3 regions of the Streptomyces sp. NPDC001002 genome follow, and region 3 is predicted to be linked to each of the others. Evidence: riboswitches for the same ligand, from Rfam matches in the RefSeq annotation. Region 3 holds a riboswitch; each other region holds the start of a gene.
The links. A riboswitch is a leader RNA that binds a small molecule or an ion and turns the genes downstream of it on or off. The one in region 3 is predicted to bind cyclic di-AMP.

Region 1: another riboswitch for cyclic di-AMP. It lies ahead of ACWDR3_RS26475 (M23 family metallopeptidase); the one in region 3 lies ahead of ACWDR3_RS23560 (M23 family metallopeptidase).
Region 2: another riboswitch for cyclic di-AMP. It lies ahead of ACWDR3_RS25265 (C40 family peptidase); the one in region 3 lies ahead of ACWDR3_RS23560 (M23 family metallopeptidase).

Annotation. Positions count from the first base shown of each region.
Region 1 covers NZ_JBSFLV010000062.1:31,138-36,750, forward strand. The annotation lists gene ACWDR3_RS26470 (alpha-galactosidase) at 1-1,597, shown strand, start outside; cyclic di-AMP (ydaO/yuaA leader) riboswitch at 1,904-2,075, shown strand; gene ACWDR3_RS26475 (M23 family metallopeptidase) at 2,078-3,079, shown strand; gene ACWDR3_RS26480 (SGNH/GDSL hydrolase family protein) at 3,346-4,131, shown strand; gene ACWDR3_RS26485 (TetR/AcrR family transcriptional regulator) at 4,243-4,863, opposite strand; gene ACWDR3_RS26490 (Glu/Leu/Phe/Val dehydrogenase dimerization domain-containing protein) at 4,967-5,613, opposite strand, start outside.
Region 2 covers NZ_JBSFLV010000057.1:52,526-58,138, reverse strand. The annotation lists gene ACWDR3_RS25275 (GDSL-type esterase/lipase family protein) at 1-725, opposite strand, end outside; gene ACWDR3_RS25270 (TetR/AcrR family transcriptional regulator) at 759-1,328, opposite strand; gene ACWDR3_RS25265 (C40 family peptidase) at 1,466-3,079, opposite strand; cyclic di-AMP (ydaO/yuaA leader) riboswitch at 3,088-3,262, opposite strand; gene ACWDR3_RS25260 (DUF5997 family protein) at 3,483-3,872, opposite strand; gene ACWDR3_RS25255 (LysR family substrate-binding domain-containing protein) at 3,931-4,740, shown strand; gene ACWDR3_RS25250 (beta-L-arabinofuranosidase domain-containing protein) at 4,811-5,613, opposite strand, start outside.
Region 3 covers NZ_JBSFLV010000051.1:38,377-43,989, forward strand. The annotation lists gene ACWDR3_RS23545 (dihydrofolate reductase family protein) at 1-254, shown strand, start outside; gene ACWDR3_RS23550 (alginate lyase family protein) at 360-1,586, shown strand; tRNA gene ACWDR3_RS23555 (tRNA-Met) at 1,676-1,749, shown strand; cyclic di-AMP (ydaO/yuaA leader) riboswitch at 2,064-2,221, shown strand; gene ACWDR3_RS23560 (M23 family metallopeptidase) at 2,233-3,276, shown strand; gene ACWDR3_RS23565 (aldo/keto reductase) at 3,404-4,360, shown strand; gene ACWDR3_RS23570 (PrsW family intramembrane metalloprotease) at 4,386-5,613, opposite strand, start outside.

The sequences.
Region 1 (5,613 bases), on a different contig from region 3:
GCGACTGTCCCACCTGCACGGCCGCTGGGCGGCGGAGTCTCAGCTGACCTCGGCACCGCTCACCTACGGCGAGCGGGTCATCGGCAGCCGTCGCGGCCACACCAGCCACCAGCACCTGCCCTGGGTCGCCCTGGACACCGACGCGACCGAGGAGCGCGGCGAGGTGTACGGCTGCGCGCTCGGCTGGTCGGGCTCCTGGCGGATCGCGGTGGCCCAACTCCCCGACGCGCGCGTGCAGATCAACGGCGGTGTGGGCTACGACGAATCCGGGCTGCTGCGCCTGGCGGCCGGGGAGTCGTTCACGACCCCCGTCTTCGCCGGCCTGTGGAGCGACGGCGGCTTCGGCGGCGCGAGCCGCGCCTGGCACGCCTACCAGCGCGCGTACGTCATCCCGGACGCGGACCGGGACCGGCCCGTGCTGTTCAACTCCTGGGAGGCCACCGAGTTCGACATCTCCGAGGAGCAGCAGGGCACCCTCGCCCGGCAGGCCGCGGCGATCGGCGTCGAGCTCTTCGTGGTCGACGACGGCTGGTTCGGCAAGCGCGTCAACGACCGGGCCGGACTCGGCGACTGGACGCCCAACCCCGACCGCTTCCCCGGGGGCCTCAAGCCGCTCGCCGACGAGGTGCACGCGCTCGGCATGCAGTTCGGCATCTGGGTCGAGCCCGAGATGGTCAACGCGGACAGCGACCTGTACCGCGCGCACCCCGACTGGGTGCAGTTCCAACCGGGACGAAAGCGGACGGAGTTCCGCAATCAGCTCGTACTCAACCTGGCCCGGCCGGACGTCCAGGAGTACCTCTGGGAGAAGCTCGACGCCATCCTCTCCAGCGCCCCGATCGACTACGTCAAGTGGGACTTCAACCGCTGCTTCACCGACGCGGGCTGGCCCGGCGAGGCGTACCCGCAGCGGCTGTGGATCGACCACGTGCGCGCGCTGTACGCCCTGTTGGACCGGCTGCGGGCGGCCCACCCGGGGGTCTCCTTCGAGTCCTGCTCGGGCGGCGGCGGCAGGATCGACCTCGGGATCATGAGCCGTACGGACGAGGTGTGGACCTCGGACAACACCGACCCGCTGGACCGGCTCGCCATCCAGCACGGCTTCACCCAGATCCACCCCGCGCGCGTGATGGCCGCCTGGGTCACCGACAGCCCCAACACCCAGCTCAACGACCGGGTCAGCTCGCTGCGCTTCCGGTTCGTGAGCTCCATGGCGGGCGTGCTGGGGGTCGGCGGAGACCTCGCCAAGTGGTCCGAGGAGGAGCTGGCCGAGGCGGGCGGCTGGGTGGCCCTCTACAAGGAGATCCGGCACATCGTGCAGCGCGGTGACCTTCACCGTCTGCGGGCCCCGCAGGGCGGGCTCAGTGCCGTCCAGTACGTGCTCGGGGACGAGACCGTGGTCCTGGCCTGGCTTCAGGCGCAGAGCTACGGCGAGCCCGTGCCGGCGGTGCGGCTGCGCGGACTGGACCCGACAGCGTCGTACGAATGCCTCGAAACGGGCGAAGTTCACAGGGGTGCCGTACTGCTGCATCACGGACTGCGGACCGGGCTGCGCGGCGACTTCGATGCGACGGTTCTCCGACTCCGTCGCATCTGACTCTTCTGTCCGAATTGGCGCCTTGGTTCGCCTTCGTTCCAACTCGCTCTGGAATAAGGCGGACTGGGGTGACGTCACGTGAGGAGCGTCATATCCGTGACCGTGCGTGGTTCTGCATGTCCACGTAATTCACGTGCTTTTCAAGGGTGTTTGTGCCTGGTGGCGGGTCCTTAATTCACGCAGGGTGACCGTGAATTCTCACAAGGGATCAAGAGAAACGTATTCACAGGGAACCTCTACTTGTTCCTTCGCGTCCTGGTCGCTTACGTTCGCCACCAATCCGGACGGACGCCCAATCCTGCCGCCGACCGGAGTCCGCTCAACTCACCCGTGAACGGCAGGAGCGGGGGACCCACAGGTACAACCGCCTGTTCCGGTCTCCGGAAGAGGCTTGGGGTAAAGCCGTGCCGAAAAGCGCGGCCGGGCATCTCCAGCTCGCACCCGACAGCTCACCTCGCAGGCGCCGGAGAGGAATTCGTCATGCCCGCGAAGGGTAAGCACCGTCGCCCCAAGTCCCAGCGCCTGACCCGCACCATCGCCGTCGCCGGCACCGGGGGCGCCGCGCTCGCCCTCCCGCTGATGGGGGCCACCGGCGCCCACGCGGCCACCTCCGAATCGGCTTCCCAGGGCGTTTCGGAAAAGGCCGTCCAGTCGCTTCCGGCCGCCGAGAATGCGTCGGTCCAGCAGAAGTCGACGGCACAGAAGTCCGCCAAGAAGAGCACAGCCAACACCCAAGGTGTGCGCACCTATTCGGTGCGATCCGGTGACTGGCTGGCGAAGATCGCCGACGAGGAGAACGTCACCGGCGGCTGGCAGAAGCTCTACTCGGACAACCGTGAGGCGGTCGGCGACGACCCGTCGCTCATCCACCCCGGCCTGAAGCTCACGCTCGGCAAGAAGGCCGCGACCGGCACCACCGACTCGTCGCCCTCTTCCTCGTCCTCTTCTTCGTCGTCCTCGAAGAATTCGGGCTCGTCGTCCTCGAAGGACTCCTCCTCGAAGAGTTCCTCCTCGGACAGCCAGGCCTCCTCGAACTCGACGAGCACGCAGTCCGCCGACTCCGCGAGCTCCAGCGGCTACACCCTCCCGGTCACCGGTGCCACCATCGGCACCGGCTACCGCGTGGCCGGCAGTATGTGGTCCAGCGGCTACCACACGGGCGTCGACTTCGTCGTCCCGACCGGCACCTCGCTCAAGGCCGTCGCCGCGGGCACGGTCGTCTCCGCGGGCTGGGGCGGCGCGTACGGCAACCAGGTCGTCATCAAGCTGAACGACGGCTACTACGCCCAGTACGCCCACCTCTCGCAGCTCTCCGTCTCGGCCGGCCAGACCGTGACCGAGGGCCAGCAGGTCGGCCTCTCCGGCGCGACCGGCAACGTGACCGGACCGCACCTGCACTTCGAGATCCGTACGACCCCGGACTACGGGTCCGACGTGGACCCGGTCGCCTACCTCCGTACGAAGGGTGTCGCCGTCGGCTGACGCGCCCCCTGAACCACCTGCCTGACACGCTGCCGAAGGCCGGATCCCGATCCCCGGGTCCGGCCTTCGGTGTGACGTGGTGCCGCCTTCGGCAGGGCGTTCCAGCCGTCAACAGCCGTGGCCGGAAAGCTATTCCTGGTTTGGTGAACACTTTAGGAGTGGCTTATCTCACCGCACGTCAACCCCTTCCTACGGTCGCGTAGGTCACATTCGAAGGTGAATCATGTTCGCTTGTGGCAGACGATTCGAAGAATGACAGCAGATCAGTGATCGGGTCGTACGTTGCGGTGGGGGACAGCTTCACCGAAGGCGTCGGCGACCCCGGCCCCGACGGGGCGATGGTCGGTTGGGCCGACCGGTTCGCGGTACTGCTCGCGGACCGGGAGCCCGAGGGCCACTTCACGTACAACAACCTCGCCGTACGCGGAAAGCTGCTCGACCAGATCGTGGCGGACCAGCTTCCGCAGGCGCTCGAACTCGCCCCGGACCTGATCTCCTTCAGCGCCGGCGGCAACGACATCATCCGGCCCGGCACCGACCCCGACGAGGTCGCCGAGCGGTTCGAGCTGGCGATCGCCCGGCTCACCGAGTCGGCCGGCACCGTCCTGGTGACGACCGGCTTCGACACCCGAGGCGTCCCCGTGCTCAAGCATCTGCGCGGCAAGATCGCCACCTACAACGGACATGTGCGCGCGGTCGCCGACCGGTACGGCTGTCCCGTGCTCGACCTGTGGTCCCTCAAGACCGTCCAGGACCGCCGGGCCTGGGACGACGACCGGCTGCACCTCTCGCCCGAGGGGCACACGCGCGTGGCGCTGCGCGCGGGCCAGGTGCTCGGTCTGGAGGTACCGGCCGACCCGGACCAGGCCTGGCCCCCGCTGCCGCCCCGCGGCACCCTGGAGGTCCGGCGGGACGACGTGCACTGGGCGCGCGAGTACCTGGTGCCGTGGATCGGACGGCGGCTGCGCGGCGAGTCGTCGGGCGACCACGTCACGGCGAAGGGCGCGCTGTCCCCGGACGACATCAAGTCGCGGATCGCCCGGGTGGCTTGACGGGTGCCAGCGGTGTGGGCCGTGCCGACCTGAAACGGCGCGGCCCACACCGCTGGAGTATCGAGGCGATCGACCCCGCGGTGGCGGGGTGACCGGGGGAGAGGGTGGCTCTCAGCGGTCGGACGCGGTCAACGCCTCCTGCGCGAGACCCAGTTCCCGGGCCACCGCCTCGTCCACCCACTCCTGCGCCCGCGCCCGCGGCACCGCGCCGGGGTACGACGTCAGCTGGACGGCGAGCCCGTCGAGCAGGGCCGTGAGGCGCAGAGCCGTGCCGTGCGGGTCGGGGCAGTGGAACTCGCCGGCGGCGACGCCCTCCGCGATGACCTCGGCGAGCGCGGCCTTCCACTGCCGGTCCAGGTCCCGGGTGACCTCCCGCAGCGCGGGCTCGCGCAGCGCCGCCGCCCAGCCCTCGATCCACAGCCGCCAGCCCTTGGCCGGGCCGGTCGGCGCGTACCAGCGCACCGCCGAGCGCAGCCGTCGCAGCGCCGTCGTGCGGCGGCCGAGCAGCTTGCGCAGATGGGCGAGGTCGTCCTCGGCGGCGTACGTGAACGCGGCAGCGACCAGTTTCTCCTTCGTGGAGAAGTGATAGAGCACCAGCGCGTTGCTCACGCCGAGCGCCGAGGCCACGTCGGCGATCCTGACCGCCGCCACGCCCCGTACCTCGATCTGCTCGATGGCGGCCCGCAGCAACTCCTCGCGCCGCTCGGCCACGCTCAACCGCACTCTCGCCACCCGGTCACCTTATTCCGTTCGCGCAGGACGATGCCTCCGCGGTGTCCGACCCGGCCCCAACGGGCAACATCGCCGCACCTGTTCGGCCTTCACCGCGACTCCGTCAGCGGTACCAGCCGAACCGCTCGGCGATCACCGGCAGCCGGTCCGCGACGATGGCATGCGCGGCCGCCCGCGGGGTCGTGCCGTCGGCCTCCGCGCGGGCCAGCGTCCGGTCGATCAGGGCGCGCATCGAGCGGCGCATGTGCGCGAACGCCTCGTCCGCGTCCGGACCGATGTCGCCGAACAGGGTCCACCACCACCAGGCGTTCGTCCCGGAGTTGACGACCACGTCGGGCAGCACGGTGATCCCGCGCGCGGCCAGCAGCTGCTCCGCGGCCGGCAGGACGGGCATGTTGGCGGCCTCGACGATCCAACGGGCGGTGATCCGCCCCTGGTTCGCCGTGTCGATCGCGTACGAGACGGCCGCCGGCACCAGCACCTCCGCGCGGGCGGACAGCCAGGCGTCGCCGGGCAGTTCGCGGTCGTCCCGGCGCAACACGGAGCGGTCCACGGTGCCGTACGCGTCCCGCGCGGCCAGCAGCGCCTCGACGTCGAGGCCCGCCGGGTTGGCGATCGTGCCCTTGACGTCGGCGACGGCGACGACGGTGAGTCCCGCGCGGGCGAGGAAGCGCGCCGTGGCGCCGCCCATGGTGCCCAGGCCCTGCACGGCGACCCGCGCGCCCGCGTACGGCACGCCCGCGCGGTCCA
Region 2 (5,613 bases), on a different contig from region 3:
AGGTTGATGCCGATCTTGACGCTGATGAGGTCGGCCGGGGTGTCGCGCAGGGCCCTCGCGGTGAACGGATCCAGCAGGGCGCTGCCGCCGAGCCCCAGATTGATCAGCTCCACGCCACCTAGGGAGGCGGCGAGCGCCGGCCAGGTCGTGGTGGGACTGGCTGCGAAGGAGCCGTGACTGATCGAACTCCCGTGGTGCAGCCACACCGGACGCCCCGGGTCCGGCGCGGGCTCGACGGGCGCGTCGGTGCGCAGCGCCACGAGTTCCGTGGCCTCGTCGTGCGGGAGCCAGATCTCGACCACCTTCGAGTCACCGGACAGACCGTCGAAACGGAGCGTGCCGATCGCCCCCTGCCGGACCTCGGCGGTCCCCTTCGCCATGTCGATGGTCAGGGCGTTGCCACCGGGCACAGTGCCCTGACCGGCCGGCCGGCCGTCGACGAGCAGGTCGTACACGCCGTCCGGGCGGGGCGGGGCGCCGACGTAGACGCGCTTGGTGGGCAGCGTGTCCAACTCGACGGCGGTCGCGCGGGTGCGGAACACCAGCCGTACGCCGGAGGGTTGGGCCTCGACCATGGCCAACTGCGGGTCGTCGCACTGGGCGCGGGCCCGGGCGGGCAGCCGGTGCGGCAGCACGCCGTGCTCGGTGTGCTCGACGTCGAGGGCGCCGCGCAGCAGTTCCGCGGAGATGTACGTGGTGGTCCAGTCGCGCTGGGGGGTGTCCATGGTCTCAACCTGAGGCTAGAGGTGGGTGGTTGGTCAGGGCGCCGGCCAGTTCCGCAACAGTGAGTCGAGGGCGTCCAGAGTGCGGGTCCAGCTCTCCTGCGAGTCGGGGGCGCTGTGACTGAACCCGCCCGCCAGCTCCAGACTCACGTACCCGTGAAACACGCTGCCGAGCAGGCGGACCGCATGTGTCTCGTCCGGTTCCGTCAGGTCGTAGCCGCGCAGGATCGCGCGCGTCATCTGCGCGTGCCGGACACCGGCGCTCGCGGCGGCCTCCTCGGGGGCCAGCCGCAGCCGGGCCGCGTCGTAGCGGCCGGGGTGCGCGCGGGCGTAGTCGCGGTAGACGTTCGCCAGCGCGACCAGGGCGTCCTTGCCGGCCCGCCCCGCGAGCGCCGTGGCGGCCCGGTCGGCCATCTCCTCCAGGGCGAGCAGCGCGATCCTGGTCTTGAGGTCCTGCGAGCTCTTCACATGCGAGTACAGGCTCGCCACCTTGACGTCGAAGCGCCGCGCGAGCGCCGAGACGGTCACGTGCTCGAAGCCGACCTCGTCGGCCAGCTCGGCACCCGCCCGCGCCAGCCGCTCCGCGGACAGTCCCGCACGCACCACAGCCACTCCTCCCGTCGGGGTTCGGCGCTGTCGAGTATGCGTTTACCTAAACCATTTAGGCAAATGCCTGCACGATATAGCCGGACGGGGGAGTGGCTGAGTGGAGGTGTCGGTCGACCTGTGCGTGCCGGTGGAGGTCAGACGGGACGCACGGCGATGCGGACCGCGGCCTCCCCGGCGTAGTAGACGGATTCCTCGCGCACGCAGGTGCCGGGGCCCGGGGCGTGGACCATCATGCCGTCGCCGGTGTAGATGCCGACGTGGCTGAAGTTGTCGTTGTAGAAGATCAGGTCCCCGGGCCGGCTCTCGGCGAGGGGCACGACCGTACCGGCGCTCGCCTGCTCCTGCGCGGCGCGCGGCAGCGCGACCCCCGCGGACTTCCAGGCGGTCTGGGTGAGACCCGAGTCGTCGTACGAGCCCGGACCGATCGCGCCCCAGACGCACGGCCTGCCGATCTGTGCCCGGGCGAAGGCGATCGCCCGCTCGGCCTTGCTGCCGACGGCGGGGGCGGCGGGGATACCGGTGTCGAGGACGCTCGGCTGCCAGTTCTGCGCGGGCACGGCGCCGGTGTCGTAGGCGGTGGGCTGCCAGGCCTGGGCAGCCGGTACCCCGGTGTCCAGCACGCTGGGCTGCCAGTTCTGGGCGGGTATCGCGCCGGTGTCGAGGACGCTGGGCTGCCAGGACTGCGAGGGCACTGCCCCCGTGTCGTAGACGCTGGGCTGCCAGCTCTGGGCCGGTGCCGCGCCGGTGTCCGGGGCGCCGGACTGCCAGGACTGCGCGGGTATCGTCCCGGTGTCGTAGGTGTTGGACTGCCACGTCTGGGCGGGTATCGCGCCGGTGTCGTAGGCGGTGGGCTGCCAGGTCTGGGCGGCCGGTACCCCGGTGTCCAGGACGCTCGGCTGCCGCAGTCGCCACTCCTCCTCGGCCCTGCGCTGGGCCTGCTGCGCCGAGTCGGACCACGGGGCGGCGGCCGGAGCGGGCGCGGCCTCGATCGCCAGGGCAGGGGCACTCCGCCGGCCGGTGTACCGGGCGAACAGCTCACGGGCCGCGGCGAGCTTGCGCTGGTTGCGCTCCTTGGCCGTCCGCAGCGCGACCTGGCGGGTGGGTGTGGCCGGGGCCGCCGGGGGCAGTCCTCGCAGGACCGCGGGCTGGAGTTCGGGGCGGGGCGTGGACGCGGCGGGCAGGGCGGCCACGGCGCGGCCCGTCAGCGCCGGGGCGGGGCCCGCGGTCAGCTCCGCGACCGGGCCGGCCGGCAGTTCCGCGATCGGGCGGCCGGTGGGGCCCGCGGGCAGCTCGGGCACGTCACGCTTGCGCTCGATGAGGTCGTCGGCCGGGCGCGCGGGCCGGGGTACGGCCGGGCGGGCGGGCATCCGGTCGGCCGGCAGCACCGCCGGAATGGTCGGGCCCACCGAGTTGCGTGCCGCGTCGAACCAGCGCCGGGCGACATTGTCGAGGTCGGGGTCCGAGGTCTGGCGCGGGATGCTGCCGGTCGAGGGGCCCCGGCCACGGGTGCCCGCGGTCATCGCGCGGGTCGCGTTGAAGTTTCCGGTGTCGCTCTCGGCCCGGTCGTACAGGGTGCTGACCCGCTGCTGGACCTCTTCGCGGCTCGGCGCTTCATCGGCGGCCTGGGGCGCGGCGTCGGCGGCCTGCGAGAACACGGCCACCGAGGTGAGGGCCGCCGTCGCCAAAGCGGAGTTGCGCATGCCGGGCTGGCCGAAGCCTCCCGCGCGCGGCATTCGTTCCGGCGCCATGGGAGCCGTACTCCTTCCGTACTCCGCCTACCGAGTTAGCTGTCGGGTTCGGGCGATCGATTCCGGAAGGCATGCCCTACGGCCGTTGCCCCGAGGGGCAGTTGGGCCGATTCACCCCATGTGTCGGTTGGGTCCCCGGCTCCGGCTGCCACAGCGGCGCACCGGACTCAGCGGAGGTCGCGCGACCCGACGGGGTCCGCCGGAGGGAGTCATGCGACCTGAGAATCAACTTAACCAACTTGTGTGCCCTGTGTGAAGGTTGAAGCGCGATATGTCCGATACGCTTTTGTGACCTTCGTCTTAATGGGCCGTCAGATCTGGTTTCCGTGTACACACAGACCCCGGCCGACGACTCACCGTCGCCGGAACGCGGTCAGCGAGCCTGAGTCGGAAGACCCTCGACTCAGGAACCGGCTTCGCGCTCCGCGTCCCGCTGCTTGAGGCGTGCCGCTTCCTTGCGGACCTCGGCCTGGGTGGCGCGCTCCTTCTCCAGCCACTCGGGCCCGTCCTGCTTGATGGCCTCGATCTGCTCGGTGGTGAGCGCCTCGGTGATACCGCCGCGGGCGAGACCCGAGATGGAGATCCCCAGCTTCGCCGCGACCACCGGACGCGGGTGCGGACCGTTGGCCCGCAGCTCGCGCAGCCACTCGGGCGGATTCGCCTGGAGCTCGTCGAGCGTGGCGCGCGAGACATCGCCCTCGCGGAACTCGGCGGGGGTGGCTTCGAGGTACACACCCAGCTTCTTCGCCGCCGTGGCGGGCTTCATGGTCTGGGTGCTCTGCTGCGACTTCATGCTGTCCAGGGTATCGATCGTGTGAGAGGCCGCCGACCACGGACGGTAATCTGGCGGGGTGACAGGCTCCGCGGACCCCGAGACATCCCCCACGTTCCGGTTGGCATACGTCCCGGGCGTGACCCCCGCCAAGTGGGTGCGGGTCTGGAACGAGCGCCTGCCCGACGTCCCCCTCACGCTCCACCAGGTCGAGGCCGCCGAGGCGCCCGAACTGCTGAGGGCGGGTGAGGCGGACGCGGCGTTCGTACGGCTGCCGGTCGACCGTACGTTCCTCAGCGCGATCCCCCTCTACACCGAGACGACGGTCGTCGTGATCCCCAAGGACCACGTGATCACGGCCGTGGAGGAGGTGACCGTGGGCGATCTCGCCGACGAGGTCCTCTTCCACCCCCTGGACGACGTCTTCGAGTGGGACCAGCCGCCCGGGGAGCCCGGCTTCGAGCGCCCCGTGACCACCGCCGACGCGGTCGAGCTGGTGGCGGCGGGCGTGGGGCTGCTGATCGTGCCCCAATCCTTGGCCCGGCTCCACCACCGCAAGGACCTCACCTATCGCACGGTCGTGGACGCCCCTGAGTCGAGCGTGGCCCTCGCCTGGCCCGAGGACGCCACCACCGACCTGGTCGAGGACTTCATCGGCATCGTCCGCGGCCGCACAGCCAACAGCTCTCGGGGCCGCAAGACCGCCGACCCCGAGCCGAAGACGAAGCGAGCCGAGCCGACCACGGCCCGCCGCAAGCCGGCGACGCCCTCGAAGCCGACGGGTCGGGGCGGCCGGGGTGCCGCGGGTGGCGGCAGCAGGAGTGGCGGAGCCAAGGGAGGCGGAGCCAAGGGTGGCGGCAAGCGGGGCAAGCCCCGCGGTCGGTCCTAGGCTCCTGATCGTCTCCACCTAGGGCGCGCCCAGCCCCCTTCGCTCAGGGCGCGAATGCAGCCTTCTGCGCTCAGGGCGCGAACACAGCCCTCTCCGCCGTGCCGACGACCTTCGCCCCGTCACCCCCGCTCAGCAGCCCGCCCGCCACCCACGCCTCCACCGTCGACCGCACCCGCGCGACAATCGCTCTCTTGCCCCCGAACGGCGCACCGGCCCAGATCTCGTCCAACAGCGTCGTGCCGTCGGCCTTCGCCGGATTGGCGACCCCGGAGTCGGTGTTCCCGAACACAACCCTCGGTTCCGACCGCCTGAAGTATGCGTGGGTCGGATCCTCCGTCCCCTCGAAGAAGGGGGCGAACTCGACGCCGTCCAACGTGTAGTGGAGGGGCTTGCCGGTCACGGGGGCGAGGGACGGCAGCAGGTCACCCGAGAGACCGGCGTTTCGGTAGAGGCCCAACTCCAGGTAGTCCGTGGCCGAGTTGCGGGCAACCAGGTTCACCGGCCCGTAGAAGAGGGTCTGGAGGGTCGGATCGTCCAGCGCCTTCTCGACCCGGAGCCGGAACGGCACGGCGACCCGCACGGTGTCCCCGGCCCGCCACTTCCGGGACACCCCGAAGTAGCTCCCCGGCGTCGGACTCCCCGGCGCCACACGCCCATTGACGGTGACCCGAAAGCCGGCCGTCGCCCAGCTCGGCACCCGTATCCGCAGCTCGAAGCTCGCGGAGCCACCCCCGACGGTGAGCGTGGTGCCCTGCTCGCGGGGATAGTCGGTCGTCTGGGTGACTGTAACTCCCTTGTCCGCCCGGGTCAGTCGGGACGGACTGAACAGGTTGACGTACAGGGCGCCGCCGTCGGACGCGGCGAAGTACACCG
Region 3 (5,613 bases):
ACCCCCGCCTTCCGTCCGCCACGATCTACAGCAGCCTCGAACCCTGCGCCCACCGAGCCTCCCGCCCCAAGCCCTGCGCCCAGCTCATCCTCGACGCGGGGGTACGCCGAGTGGTGACGGCCTGGCGCGAGCCGGACACGTTCGTGACGGCGGCGGACGGGAACGGGTTGTTGGCGGGGCGGGGGGTCGAGGTGGTGGTGATCCCGGAGTACGAGGAGCGAGCGAAGGCGCCCAACTCCCACCTCCTGGCCTGACGTCCACCCCTGCCCTGTCGGTCCAATCGGCCCAACAGATCCTGCGCCCCACTCCCCGAACGGTCACTCTGCGAGAGACCCGAATGGACATAAGCGGAGGAAAAGATGGCCGTGAGGTCACTCACAAGACGAGCCGCCGCGCTCCTGATCGCGCCCCTTCTCACCGTGACCGTCGCCTCGTGCGGCAGCGCGGACCCCGGTACCCGGACCATGGCCCGCGCCCTCCCCCCGGACGCCACGTTCACCCACCCCGGCGTGCTCGTCAGCAAGGCGCAGCTGGACACCGTACGAAAGAACGTCACCGCCGGGAAGCAGCCGTGGCTGAAGGCGTTCCTGGACATGCGGGACAGCAAGTACGGGTCGTACAAGTACCGGCCCGAGCCGTACGAGAACGTCGACTGTCCCTGGGGCGGCAAGGTCGCGCAGGGGTGTGTGGAGGAGCGGGAGGACGCGATCGCCGCGTACACACAGGCACTGCTCTTCAGCGTCACCGGCAAGCAGGAGCACGCGCTGAAGGCGCGGGAGATCATGGACGCCTGGTCGGCGAAGATCAAGCGGCACTCCGAGGAGGACGCCGGACTGCAGACCGCGTGGGCCGGGTCGACATGGGCGCGGGCGGCGGAGATCGTGCGGTACGCGCCGGGTGCCGGGTGGCCGGCCGACCGGGTCGCACGGTTCGAGAAGATGCTGCGTACGGCGTATCAGCCGTACGTCACCGAGAAGCTGCCCGACTACAACGGCAACTGGGACCTCGCGATGACCGACGCGGCGATCGGCATCGCCGTCTTCACCAACGACCACAAGGCCTTCGACGCCGCCCTCGCCCGGTTCCGCGACCGCGTGCCCGCCTACTTCTACCTGGAGAAGGACGGCAAGGTCCCGCTCACCGTGGCCGGCTCGACCATGAACACGCCGCAGAAGCTGACGACGTACTGGTTCAAGCAGGGGACGTACAAAGACGGCGTCGCGCAGGAGACCTGCCGCAACTTCAAGCACGTCGGCTACTCGCTCGCCGCCACCGCGCACATCGCCGAGACCGCCTGGCACCAGGGCGTCGACCTGTACGGCGAGGTCAAGGACCGGCTGACCGCGGCGCTCGCCTTCCACGCCCGCTACCAGCTGGGCGAGAACCCGCCCGCGTGGCTGTGCGGCGGCAAGGTCGACCGGAACATGGGCCCCGACCTGGAGGTCGCCCTCAACCACCTGGAGGGCCGACTCGGCGGCTCCGTCCCGGCCGCCCACAAGCTGGCCGAGGAGACCCGCCCGGCCGGTACCGACGATCTCTTCGTCTCCTGGGAGACCCTGACCCACGCCGGAAACCCGGCGACCTGACCGGCCCGGTCGCTCCCCGGCCGCTCCCGTCCCGATCTCTCCTTGGTCACTCCCGTCCCGCGGATGGCGTACAGTGGAGAACACAACGGCGCGGGGTGGAGCAGCTCGGTAGCTCGCTGGGCTCATAACCCAGAGGTCGCAGGTTCAAATCCTGTCCCCGCTACTGACGGCACAGGGCCGGAGTCCAGATCATCGGATTCCGGCCCTGAGTCATTTCCCGCCCCTGTCTTCGGGCTCTCTTCGGCCGTTGTCACGCCCGGTGAGCAGGCGAATGCCCTCCGCCCAACAACTGACATCCCGTCAACAGCTCTGTTCATTCCCGGGCTTGGTCAACTCGCCCGATTTTCACCGGTCATGGCCCGAACGTCCTGCGTGAAAACGTTAATGATCAAGCCGAACAGCTTGGAATCCCCACCCCGTGTCTATTAACGTTCGATAACGCAGCGCGGTCGTCCCAGCCGTCACAAGAGTCGGCTCCGTGCGCACGCGCCGAATCCCGCAAGGGAACCGGGGAACCACCAACTTGGGGTGAATCGCGAGTAGTCCGTCGTGTACGCACGACCGGTTTACGCGCGTAGGAGACCTTCCTGCTCCGAACCCGTCAGCTAACCCGGTAGGCGAGAAGGAAGGAAAGGAGTACGCCCAGGTGGCGTCCAACCCCCCTGCCCCGGCGGCCCCGTCCGTGCCGAGCCAGCGTGACAACGAGACGTTCGGCTACGGCGGATACCGCACCGACGAGGGCCCTTGGGAGGAATGGAACCCCACCGAGGATTCCGTCCGCCCCAACCGCGGTCGCCACCGCGTCTCCAAGCAGCGCGGCGGCGGCGGGGGATTCGCCCGCAGCTCCACCGTCCTGGGCGTCGGTGTCATAGCCGCGGTGAGCGCGGGCGGCATGGCCAGCGCCAACACCGGCAAGCCGCCGGTCTCCATCTCCGTGCCCGACCTGCCGAACGTCGGCTCGGTCTTCGGCGAGACCTCCACCCCCGCCGCCAAGGGCTCCGCGACCGCCCTCAGCAGCGTCGGTGTGACCTCCACCGAGACCGAGCAGGGCACCAAGGACGCCGGCGAGGTGCTGCGCGACCGCATCATGGCGCAGGCCGAGTCCCAGCGCGTCCAGGTCGACAGCAAGGTCCAGTACGCCACCGAGGCCTCCCTCTCCAAGCAGGTCGACGAGGCCGCCGCGAAGGCGGAGAAGGCGGCCGCCGAGAAGGCCGCCGCCGCGAAGAAGAAGGCGGAGGCGGAGGCCAAGAAGAAGGCCGAGGCCGCGAAGCTGGCGGAACTGGCCACGCAGTACCGCCTGCCGGTCGCCTCCTACACGATCACCGGCACCTTCGGGCAGGCCGGTTCCCTGTGGTCCTCCGGCTACCACACGGGCCTCGACTTCGCCGCCCCCACGGGCACGCTCATCAAGGCCATCCACAGCGGCACCGTCACGGAGGCCGGCTGGGCTGGCTCGTACGGCTACCGCACGATCCTCACCCTCGACGACGGTACGGAGCTGTGGTTCTGCCACCAGTCGTCGATCGGCGTGAGCGTGGGCCAGAAGGTCGCCACCGGCGATGTCATCGGCCGCGTGGGCGCCACCGGCAACGTGACCGGGGCGCACCTGCACCTGGAGGTCCACCCGAACGGCCAGGCCGACGGGATCGACCCGATGGCGTGGCTGCGCAGCAAGGGCCTCACCCCCTGACACAGGCCGCTGTCGAAAAGCACCGATAGGCATCGCCAAGTTCCCGGAACAGCGGACTCCGCTTGTTTACGGGAACTTTGCGGCTCCCGCGGAAGACCGGTCTCCGCTGCCGGCGTTGATGTGAAGCATGACGTCCTCCTCTGCTTCTCTGCGCAAGCTCGGCTCCTCCGACCTGGAGGTCTTCCCCCTTTCCCTCGGCGGCAACGTCTTCGGCTGGACGGCCGACGAGGCGACCTCCTTCGCCGTCCTGGACGCCTACGCGGCGGCCGGCGGCAACTTCGTCGACACCGCCGACTCCTACACGGCCTGGATCGAGGGCAACTCCGGCGGCGAGTCCGAGACGATCATCGGCAAGTGGGTCAAGGCCCGCGGCAACCGCTCCGACATCGTCATCGCGACCAAGGTCAGCCAGCACCCCGACTACAAGGGCCTGTCCGGCGCGAATATCAAGGCCGCCGCCGACGCCTCGCTGCGCCGCCTGGAAACCGACTACATCGACCTCTACTACACCCACTTCGACCAGCCCGAGGTCCCGGTCGAGGAGATCATCGGCGCGCTCGACGAGCTGGTGCGGTCGGGCAAGGTACGCAACATCGCCGTCTCCAACATCACGCCGGAGCGGCTGCGGGAGTCCCTGGAGTTCTCCGACCGCGAGGACCTGGCCCGGTACGTGGCCATCCAGCCCCACTACAACCTGGTCTCCCGCGACACCTACGAGGGCGAGCTGCGGGACATCGCCGCCACCGCGGGCCTCGCCGCCGTCCCCTACTTCGCCCTGGCCGCCGGCTTCCTCACCGGGAAGTACCGGCCCGGTACGACGGTGGAGAGCGCGCGAGCGGGCCGCGCCGGCGCCTACCTGGAGTCGGAGCGGGGGCAGCGGGTGCTGACCGCCCTCGACGAGATCGCCGCCGCCCATGACGCGCAGGTCGCGACCGTGGCCCTGGCCTGGCTCGCCGCCCAGCCGACGGTGGCCGCCCCGATCGCGTCCGCCCGCACGCTTGAGCAGCTGCCCGCCCTGCTGGCGGTGGCGGACCTGACCCTGACGGAGACGGAGATCGACCGCTTGACGCAGGCGTCGGCCTGACCGATCTCCGGCGTACGCGGTTGATCTACGGCTGGTACGGGTTGTACGCGGGGTACGGCGACGCCGGATAGGCGGGCTGCGCCGGATACCCGTACACCCCGTGCACCGGCCAGGGCGGGGCGGTCACCGCGACCGGCGGGGCCGTCGTCCTGGCCGCGTAGTCCAGCGCCGGACGGGCCACGTCCTTGCGGGCCCACAACTCGGCGAGCAGTTCCCTCTCCCGTACGACGAAGTCGGCGCCGGCTCGGCCGCGGCGCCCCCGGTGCCGTAGGAAGGCCAGGGAGGTCGCGTACGCCTCGTACTGGGCGACCGCCCGTGCCGCGGGCTTGCCGTAGTGGCGGGCGGCGTAGTCGCGGGCCAGGCGGCGGGCGCGCATGGAGCCGAGGGCGAACGGCTCGGCGGGGGTGAGCCAGCCGGCCATGGTGTAGGCGGGGAGTTCCTCGCGCACGGTCCGCAGTTCGCGCTGCCGGGTCCAGATGACCAGCCAGGTCAGCAGCCCGAACGAGGGCACCATGAACACGGCGTACACCCCGAAGAACCCGTACTCGCCGAACGTCGACGAGCTGTTCCAGAACGCGTGCATGCCCATCGCGAGCAGCAGCCCGGACAGCGGGACGAGGACGCGGCGCAGGTGCTGGCGGTCGCCCGAGAGCGCGGCGATGCCGAAGCCGATGCCGGTGCAGACGGTGAAGAGGGGGTGCGCGAACGGCGACATGATGATGCGGACGAAGAAGGTCGCCGCCGTGACGGAGGCGATGCCGCGGTCGCCGGTCAGCTGGTCGGTGCCGAAGGCGGTCCCCAGGTAGAGGATGTTCTCGGTGAACGCGAAGCCGGTGGCGGTGACGCCGGCTATCACCACCCCGTCGACGATCCCGGTGAAGTCCCGGCGCCGGAACAGGAAGACGAGCAGGACGGCCGCGGCCTTGGCCGACTCCTCGACGATCGGGGCTATCACCGTCGCGCCGAGGGTGTCCGCGCTGGAGGGGTCCGCGGTCGCCGTCGCGATCCATCTGGTCGCGAAGCTGTTGGCGACGATCGCTATCAGCGCCGCCGCGCAGGCGCCCCAGGCGAAGGCGAAGAGCAGATTGCGCCACGGGCCCGGTTCGACCCGGTCGAGCCAGCGGAAGGCGGCTATGAGGAGCGGTACGGGCAGCACGGCGAGGCCGAGTCCGACCAGGAACCCCTCGGTGCCGGTCTGTTGACGCACCAGGGCGAGAATGACGAGCCCGGAGAGCGCGAGCAGGGTACTGAGC